2 regions of the Micromonospora sp. CA-248212 genome follow, and region 1 is predicted to be linked to the other one. Evidence: riboswitches for the same ligand, from Rfam matches in the RefSeq annotation. Region 1 holds a riboswitch; the other holds the start of a gene.

Region 1 (4,623 bases):
GCTGCGGTTGGACCGCCGCGAGCTGGACGCGATCCGGGACCGCGCGCTGCACCGGGGCGCCCGGCGCAACGAGGTTCGCCGCGCCGGCTTCGACGGTGTCTTCGCCGCGCTGTGGGCGCAGGCCCGGCGCGTGAACATCGGCCGGCTGCCCGAGCAGCGGGCCTTCGAGGACGAGATCGCGGAGCGGCCGGAGTTCCGGGAGTTCCTCAAGGCCTGGTGGCCGCGCCTGCACCCCCGGCACGTGCTGGGCTGGCTGGCTCGACCGGATCGGCTGCGCCGGTACGCCGGCGGGATCCTCTCCGGCGCGGAGATCCGGCTGCTCGGCACGGCGTACCAGAGTCTGGACAGTGCGGGCCTGACCATCGCGGACGTGGCGCTGCTCGACGAGCTGGACGCGCTGCTCGGCAAGCCGGTGAAACCGGCGCGGGCCCGGCGCGACCCGTTCCAGCTCGCGGGCGGCGTTCGTGAGCTGAGCACCGCGGCCGACCGGCAGCGGGCCGCCCGCGCGGCGGCCCGGGAGCGGCCGGAGGACTACCGGGAGTACGCGCACGTGGTCGTCGACGAGGCGCAGGACGTCTCGCCGATGCAGTGGCGGATGATCGGTCGGCGTGGGCGGTTGGCCTCGTGGACGGTGGTGGGCGACCCGGCGCAGACCGCCTGGACCGGTGACCCCGAGGAGCTGACCCGCTCCCGCGACCAGGCGCTGGGCCGGCGCAAACGGCACGAGTTCACGCTCACCACCAACTACCGCAACTCGGCGGAGATCTTCGCGGTGGCGGCGGCGGAGATCCGCCGGCTCTATCCGGACCTGCCCCTGCCGAGGGCCGTCCGCTCCACCGGCGTCGACCCGGTCGAGCTGGTGGTGCCGCCCGCCGGGCTCCAGGCCGCGGCCGTACAGGCGGCCACCGGCCTGCTGGGCGAGGTCGACGGCACGGTCGGGGTGATCACGCCGGTCACCCGCCGCGACGAGGTCGCCGGCTGGCTCGACGCGCTCGGCGCGACGCGCCTGCAGGTGGTGACCAGCCTGGAGGCCAAGGGCATGGAGTACGACGGAGTCGTGCTGGTCGCCCCCAGCGAGATCCGGGCCGATCCGGGCTCGGGTGTACGCACGCTCTACGTGGCGCTCTCCCGGGCAACCCAGCGGCTCACCACCGTCGACCCGACCGGCTGACCGTCGGGTTGGCGCGCCCAGGGGCCGGCCCTCGCCCTACACTTGCACACATAGCGATGTGAGCATACATTTGACCGGGTCCCGGGCGACGTCGGAGGGTGGGTCTCGTGGGAGCAGGACATGACCACCACCACGGGTCGGTCGCCAACGCCGCCCACCAGCATCGCGGACGGCTCTGGGCGGCCTTCGGACTGCTCGCTGCCCTGATGGTGGTCGAGGCGGTGACCGCCTTCCACACCGGCTCGCTGGCGCTGCTCTCCGACGCCGGGCACATGTTCACCGACGTACTCGGCATCGGGATGGCGCTCGCCGCGATCACCGCCACGCGGCGGGCCACCGGCGACCCGCAACGCACCTTCGGGCTCTACCGCCTCGAAGTTCTCGCCGCGCTGGCCAACGCCGTCCTGCTCTCCGGCGTGGCGGTCTACGTGGTGATCGAGGCGATCGGCCGGTTCGGCGACCCGCACCGGGTGCTCAGCGGTCCGATGCTCACGGTGGCCATCCTCGGCCTGCTCGCGAACGTGGTCGCCTTCGGGCTGCTGCGCGCCGGCGCCCGGGAGAGCATCAACCTCCAGGGCGCCTACCTGGAGGTGCTGGGCGACCTGCTCGGCTCGCTCGGCGTGATCGGCGCTGCGCTGCTCATCGCCGTCACCGACTGGTGGTGGGCCGATCCGCTGGTCGCGGTCGCGATCGGCGTGTTCATCCTGCCGCGCACCTGGCGGCTGGGGCGGGCCGCCGTACGCATCCTCGTGCAGGCCGCCCCGGAACACCTCCAGGTCACCGCCGTGCACGACCGTCTGGCCGCGGTGCCCGGCGTGGTCGAGGTGCACGACCTGCACGTCTGGACGCTCACCTCGGGCATGGAGGTGGCCTCCGCGCACCTGACCATGGCGCCCGGCGCGGAGGTCGGCGCGGTGCTCACTGCGGCGCGTACCGCCCTGCGGGACGACTTCCGCATCGAGCACGCCACGCTGCAGACCGAACCCGGTGCCGCCCCGGGCGCCTGCGGTTCCGTCGAGTGGTGACCGTCATCCTTCGCGATGGTGCCGGCACCTTCCGTCACATCGGCTGCACAGACCCCACCAGCACCGGTAGGCTCTGTCCCGGCCACCACCCGGCGGCGCCTCCCGGCGCCGGTGGCGGCCGTCGCCTAATCGCCCGACAGGGCGAACCGGGGAACCATGTTCCTGGGGTGCATCCGCGTCAGCGGTAGGGATCTTCCGTCCCGAACCCGTCAGCTAACCCGGTCGGCGGCTGACGGAAGGACATGCGTAGTGGCACCAGCACGACCACCCGCCGCCCGGCTTGCGGCACTGATCGTCATGATGGTCACCCTCGGCGTCGCGCTTCCGGTCGGCGCCGCCACCGCCGCTCCCCCCGCCGGCCTGCGGGCCGCCGCCGCGCCCGACGGCGACGAGGAGGGCGGCACCCCGGCGCTACGGGCCCAGCTCGAGGCGGCCAGCAAGGGCTACCTGGACGCGAAGCGCGCGCTGGACACCTCCATCCAGCGGCAACAGCAGCTCGCGGTCAAGCTGAAGGACACCGAGGCCGAGATGACCGTACGCAACGGCAAGGTCGGCGAGATCGCCGGCGTCGCGTACCGCACCGGCCGACTCAGCACCGTCTCGGCCCTGCTCAACAGCAACACCCCCGAGGGCTTCATGGACCGGGCGGCCGCCCTCGACGTGGTGGCCGCCAACGAGGACCGGGTGCTGCGCGACCTGCACGCCACCCGGGACGAGGCGAACCGCACCCGCGTCGCCCTCGACGGCGAGATCCGGGAGCAGCGTAAGCAGGTCGAGGTGATGGCCAAGCGCAAGGAGCAGGCCGAGCGGGCCCTGACGGTCGCCAACAACAAGGCACGCGCCAGCGCCGCCGCCGACACCGACACCGGCTCCAACCGTGGCACCTCCACCGCCAACGCCCAGCCCGCACCGCGCAACTCCGACGGCTCCTGGCCATCCGAGTCGTGCAGCATCAACGACCCCACCCCGGCCAGCGGCTGCATCACCCCCCGCACCCTGCACGCGCTCAACCAGGCCAAGGCCGCCGGCTTCACCCGGTACGTCTCCTGTCACCGCAACGGCGGCTCGGGCGAGCACCCCAAGGGCCGGGCCTGCGACTTCGCCGCGCAGAAGGGTGGCTTCGGCGGCATCGCCACCGGCGGCGACAAGACGTACGGCAACAACCTGGCCGCGTACTTCATCCGCAACGCCGACCGGCTCGCGGTGCTCTACGTGATCTGGTTCAAGCAGATCTGGCTGCCCAGCAGCGGCTGGAAGTCGTACAGCGGGGGGAACGGCGACCCCTCCAGCGACCACACCAACCACGTGCACCTGTCGGTGTACTGACCACCGACGCCGTCCGGGGTACGTCAGCGGGCGTACCCCGGACGTCGTCGCTGGTCGGACGACCACGCGGGGTCGGGCCGGGAGCATTCGGGTATGCCGCGAATCGCGCCCCGCACGCGCAAGGCCCTGCTCACCCTGCACCTGGTCACCTCCCTCGGCTGGCTCGGGGCCGACCTGGTGCTACTCACCCTCGGCATCGCGGCACAGCGCGGCGCCGACCCGGCCGTGGTCTACCCGGTCGCCGGGCTCGTCGGCACCGTGCTCTTCGCGCCGCTGAGCGTGCTCGTGTGGCTCGTCGGTGTCGCCAGCGCGCTGCTCACCCCCTGGGGCCTGCTGCGCTACCGCTGGGTGGTGATCAAGCTCGTGATCACCACAGTGATGGTCGGGCTGGTGCTGTTCCTGCTCACCCCGAACCTGCGGCACGCCGCCGCGCTGGGCGCCGCGCTACCGGCGCGGGACCGCGCCGACCTGGTGATCGCGCCCGCGGTGTCGACCAGCCTCATGATCATCGCGACGGTCCTGTCGACGTACAAGCCCTGGGGACGCCGACCCGCCGGCGGCACGACGCGGGATCGCCCTGCGCGCCCCGTGGCGCCACGTCACGCACCAATAAGGAAGTAGTGGGCGCGGGACCGAGGGCTCACGGCGCGGGGTCGTCGAGGGCCGCGCCGAGGCGCGCGGCCAGGGCGAGGTGGGCGGCGCGGGCCTGACCGAAGGCGTACCGGAACAGGGGTGTCGGCGCGCGCAGGGTGATGTCGACGTCGATGCGGACCAGACCGTCCGGCTCGGCGCGCAGCCGGGTGTGGTTGCGAACCGTGGTGGCGGGCCACTGGCGGGCCACGGTGACGATCTCGTCGGGCTCGCTGACCAGCACGTCCGCGTGGTACGTGGTGCGAAAGCGCAGCGGGCCGGCGACCAGCCTGTCGTTGATCGTGTAGCTGGCGCGGGCCCCCGGGCGGGGCGGCACCTCGCGGACCCGCACGATCAGGGGATGCAGTTCACCCTGACGGGTCAGGTCGCTCAACAGCGCCGCCGCCTCGGCGACTGAGCAGCGGGCCTGGACGGTGTAGCTGAAGGTATCGCTGCCGAACACACCGTCTC
Region 2 (4,623 bases), 2.6 Mb from region 1:
TTGCCGACCCCGCCCGCTCCGGAGAGCACGGCCAGCGGGACGGCCCCGGGTCGCTCCTCGGCGGACGCCCGCAGCGCGTCCAGACGGTCCAGCTCCGAACGCCGCCCGGCGAAGCCCCGGACATCCGACGGCAACTGCGCGGGGACCGGGCGGTCCGGCCGCGACGGGGCGACGATGACCGCGGCGGCCGGCACGGGGGACACCTCCGGGGTCGGCGAGGTGACCTCGCCGCGCAGGATGGCCTGGTGTAGCTGGCGAAGCTCGATGCCCGGGTCCACACCGAGCGCGTCGGCGAGCCGGTCCCGCAGTCGGGCGTAGTACGTCAGTGCCTGCGCCCCGCGACCAGCCGCGGCCAACGCGTGCAGCAGCACGGCGGCGACCGGTTCGTCGAGCGGGTGCTCGTCGGCGAGCCGGGTCAGCGGATCGATCACCGCATCCGGCTCGCCCCGTCGCAACACTCCACGGGCCCACTGCACGACGGTGTCGGTGTGCCGGCGGTGCCAGTCCTGCCGGACCCGGGCCGCCCACTCGCCCGGCAGCCCCGCCAGCGGCTCGCCACGCCACAGCTCAAGCGCCCTGCGCAGCAGTTCCACCCGTTCGGGGTCCCCGTCGGGCAGCCCGTCGGCACGCTGCCGCAGCGCGTCGAAGTGCGGGCCGTCCACTGTCTCCGGTGGCAGGTCCAGCAGGTAACCACCCGACCGTCGCGCCAACACGTCCGGCGCGCCCGCGTCGGCCAGCACCCGGCGGAGCCGGGCGAGGTAGACGTGCAGGTTGTGGCGAACCCGGGGCGGCGACGCGTCACCCCAGACCCGGTCCACCAGAGCGTCCAGGTTCACCGGTCGGCCCACGTCGACCGCCAGTGCGGCCAGGACGGCGCGCTGGCGGGCCGCTCCGGCATCGACCGGACGGCCGTCCGCCCAGACCTCGACCGGCCCGAGGACCCGAATCTCCATGAACCGCCGCTCGCTGCACCGCCGGTCGCCCCACCGGCACCCCCGGGACAGCCGGATTGAGGTTCCGGCAGGAATTCGTCGACCTTCCGCGCAGATCATCGTTGCTACAAGGACATCGATCAACGTGATGTCAGCAACTCGACTCGCGGCCGGTTCCGGTCGTGACGACACCGGAGGTCACCATCGTGCGAAGTGCTCTGCGAAGGCTCACGTCCGCGCTGCTCGGTACGATCGCCGTGGGCGCCACGCTCGGCGTCGCCCCGAGCCCGGCCCAGGCCAACTACGCCTGCCCGTCGGGTCTGCTCTGCCTGTACGCCGGGGCCAACTTCAGCGGCGACATCTTCCTGCTCGACGGTCCGTACAACGGATGCAACGACGTCCCGCTGCCCTCGTACTTCCGCAACCGGGCCCAATCGATCATCAACAACCGGCCGTCCGGCACCGTCTCCACCTTCTGGGACAACGCCAACGCCACCGGCCTGCTCGGCTACCAGCACGCCTATGGCTACCGGGCGAACCTGGCGTACGACTCGGCCGCGATCGGGGGGAACTGGAATCAGCGGATCGAGGCGGTCCGGGTCTGCTGATCCATGAGCGTCGCCGCGCAGGGGGGAGCCGGCGACGCCGCACCGGGGGAGGGGCCGCCACGGCGCCGGCCGGAGTCCGCGAGGGCTCCGGCCGGCGCTGTACGGCGGTCAGCCCGGGTAGTAGCAGACGTTGGGAATGACCGGGCCGCCGTTGACCCCGAAGATCGCGAAGCCCATGTAGGCACGTGTCTGCGGGCCGTACTCGCCGTCCTCGGCGATGTTCGCGTACACGATGTCCTCATTGATCTTGTGCTGGGCGTACCGGACGGCGTCCCGGGTCTTCGGACCGTAGTTCCCGTCCAGGCTGAGCGACCGCGCGTAGCAGTTGTTCAGCGCCTCCTGGAGCACCAGCACCGCGGAGCCCGAGTGGCCGTAGGTGAGGTAGCAGCTTTTGTTTCCGGTCTGCCAGCCGACGGTGGGCACGTGCATGTCCGCGCCGCCCGGGTAGCCGCCGACCCGGTAGAAGGTCAGGCTGGTGCACGGGCTGGACGCCTGTGCGGCGGTCGGCGCGGACAGCGTCAGGCCAGCGCCGGCCAGTAGGGCTACGAGGACGGCTGCGGCGCGGCGACGGCCGTTGCGACTCTGCTGGAGCGGCATGATCTCCTCCTGGGGTGTCGTTTCCGGGACGGACCCGGTGTGCTCCAGAGCATCGCTACCGCCCGTCTACGGTTTCCTGTCCGAACGTCAATTCACCGGGACGGCAGGCCCTGATCGGAAACGGTCCATGATGGCCGCTGCACAGGTGGACGTCCTCCGCAACCGCTGGCCGCAGCGCCCCGCGTGAGCCGGTGAACAACTTCACAAGCGGTGGGCGACCGTCACCCACCGTGCCTACCGTCGGTCGGGTCCACCACCGTGGACGCCGCGACCGGCAACGCCAAATCCTGCCCCCGGTCGTCGGAAACAGAACCCGGGCAGGAGCGGGGGACCCAACGTTCCTCGGTGCATGTCACCTCGGGGTGAAGCCGCCAGCGCGCGGCCGGGCTCCTCGGCCCGAACCCGACAGCTCACCTCGCCGGCGTGGAGGAATGATCCATGACGTCTGCGTACACCCCCCGTCATCGACGGGTCACCACCCGCCGCGTCGCCGTCGGTACCCTGGCGGTCGGCGCGGTCACCGGCGCCGTCGCCCTCTTCGGCCCGGCGGCCCCGGCCCAGGCCGGTGTCAACTGGGACGCGATCGCCCAGTGCGAGTCCGGCGGCAACTGGAAGATCAATACCGGGAACGGCTACTACGGCGGGCTGCAGTTCTCCCAGGGCACCTGGGCCGGCTACGGCGGCACGAAGTACGCCGCCCGCGCCGATCTGGCCAGCCGTGGCGAGCAGATCGCGATCGCCGAGAAGGTGCTCGACGGGCAGGGCATCGGCGCGTGGCCGACCTGCGGCCGCAAGGGCGGCTCGTCGGGCGGTACCTCGACGAAGTCCACCGCGAAGTCCCCGACGAAGTCCACCGCGAAGTCCCCGACGAAGTCGACCTCCAAGTCGTCGACGTCCACCTCCGGCAAGGAGCGGCCGGCACGCGGCGACCAGCCGGCTACCCGTGGTCACGAGCGGACCGCCCCGGCGGCCGGCGGCGACACGTACGTGGTCGCGCCGGGGGACACCCTGTCGGAGATCGCCGAGCGGCACCCCCGCAGCGGCGGCTGGCAGGCCCTGTACGAGCGCAACCGTCAGCTGATCGGCGCGGACCCGGGCCTGATCTTCCCGGGGCAGCGGCTCGCTCTCTGACGTACGTACCGACGAACGCTCGGCCGGGTCACCGGCCGAGCGTTCGTTCGTCTGGCGCTGTCCTCGCGGGACGGGTCACGCCGCCGAGGCGGCCGACCTCGCCTCGCGGCGGGCCATCACGTCGCCGTTCCAGCCCCAGCGCTGCGCCGGCGCGGCGGCCTCGGCCGTCCAGCCGGTGCCGCCCCCGCCACCGTCGATGGCCGTCTCGACCGAGTCGGGGGTGCTGCGGGCCAGTCGCAACGACTGCTCGGCGGTCGTACGCGCCGCACACGGCCAGGACTGGCCGGCGCACTGGAGGTTGCGGCAGCGACCCTCGTCGTCGGCCTCGTGGGCCTCGAGCACGTCGACCGCGAGCTGCCAGAGCAGCGGGTCGGTCACGTCGCCCGGGCGTTCGGCACGACGGCTCGGTCGGTTGCTGGTCTCGTCGGACATGGGCCCCCCTCGTCAGGCTTTCCCCTCAAGACTTCACCTGTGTGCGGCCGGCTAAACCGCCGACCTGCTGTGATGTGTCTCCGGTCGCAGCAACCGGGGCGCTCTAGTCCGGCAATAGCGGCATCTCGACACCGGGAGCGCGGCCGAGCAGCGCCGCCCGGGTGAGCGCCGTCGAGCCGAAGCGGTCGCGGACCGCGTCCACGGCGGCGTCCAGGTCGGCCCCGGTGTTGGCTTGGAACGGCAGCTCCGGCTGCACCGGGTTGTCGTCCAGGTTGCCGACCGAGACGCCGAGCAGGGTGACCCCGCGCCGGTCGATCTCCGGTAGGGCGGCCCGCAGCAGTGTCCGGGCGGCGGCGAGCAGTGGGGTGGTGTCGGCGGTCGCCTTGGGCACGGTGTGCGAGCGGGTGGCGCGGGTGTAGTCGCCGAAGCGGAGTCGCAACACCATGGTGCGTCCGGACCGTCCGGCCGCCCGCATCCGTCGGGTGACCCGGTCGACCAGACCGGCGAGGATGGCGTCCAGTTCCTCCGGCGCAGGTGGGGTACGCCCCAACGCGTGCTGCGCGCCCATCGAGCCCCGCCGCCGGCCCATCTGCACCGCCCGGGGGTCGCGGTTGTGGGCGAGAGCGTGCAGGTGCCGGCCGGCGCCGGCCCCGAGCAGGGACACCAGCGCGGCCTCGCCGAGCCGGGCCACGTCCGCGACGGTACGGATCCGGCGTTCCCGCAGCTTCGCGGCGGTGACCGGACCGACGCCCCAGAGCCGTTCCACCGGCAGTGGATGCAGGAACGCAGTCTCGGCGTCGGGGGCGACAACCAGCAGCCCGTCCGGCTTCGCCACTGCGCTGGCCACCTTCGCCAGGAACTTCGTCCGGGCCACACCCACCGTGATCGGCAGGCCGACCCGGTCGCGGACCTCCCGGCGCAGC

Evidence for each region. A riboswitch is a leader RNA that binds a small molecule or an ion and turns the genes downstream of it on or off. The one in region 1 is predicted to bind cyclic di-AMP.
Region 2: linked by a shared signal. The riboswitch ahead of ACQP03_RS14775 (transglycosylase family protein) and the one ahead of ACQP03_RS26485 (coiled-coil domain-containing protein) in region 1 are both predicted to bind cyclic di-AMP.

The regions. Positions count from the first base shown of each region.
Region 1 covers NZ_CP192023.1:5,655,434-5,660,056, forward strand. Annotated here, with positions in the region: gene ACQP03_RS26475 (HelD family protein) at 1-1,171, shown strand, start outside; gene ACQP03_RS26480 (cation diffusion facilitator family transporter) at 1,279-2,196, shown strand; cyclic di-AMP (ydaO/yuaA leader) riboswitch at 2,309-2,440, shown strand; gene ACQP03_RS26485 (coiled-coil domain-containing protein) at 2,446-3,522, shown strand; gene ACQP03_RS26490 (hypothetical protein) at 3,616-4,143, shown strand; gene ACQP03_RS26495 (SRPBCC family protein) at 4,163-4,615, opposite strand.
Region 2 covers NZ_CP192023.1:3,096,705-3,101,327, forward strand. Annotated here, with positions in the region: gene ACQP03_RS14760 (AfsR/SARP family transcriptional regulator) at 1-953, opposite strand, end outside; gene ACQP03_RS14765 (peptidase inhibitor family I36 protein) at 1,139-1,540, shown strand; gene ACQP03_RS14770 (peptidoglycan-binding domain-containing protein) at 1,649-2,137, opposite strand; cyclic di-AMP (ydaO/yuaA leader) riboswitch at 2,408-2,576, shown strand; gene ACQP03_RS14775 (transglycosylase family protein) at 2,576-3,268, shown strand; gene ACQP03_RS14780 (hypothetical protein) at 3,344-3,700, opposite strand; gene dinB (DNA polymerase IV) at 3,804-4,623, opposite strand, start outside.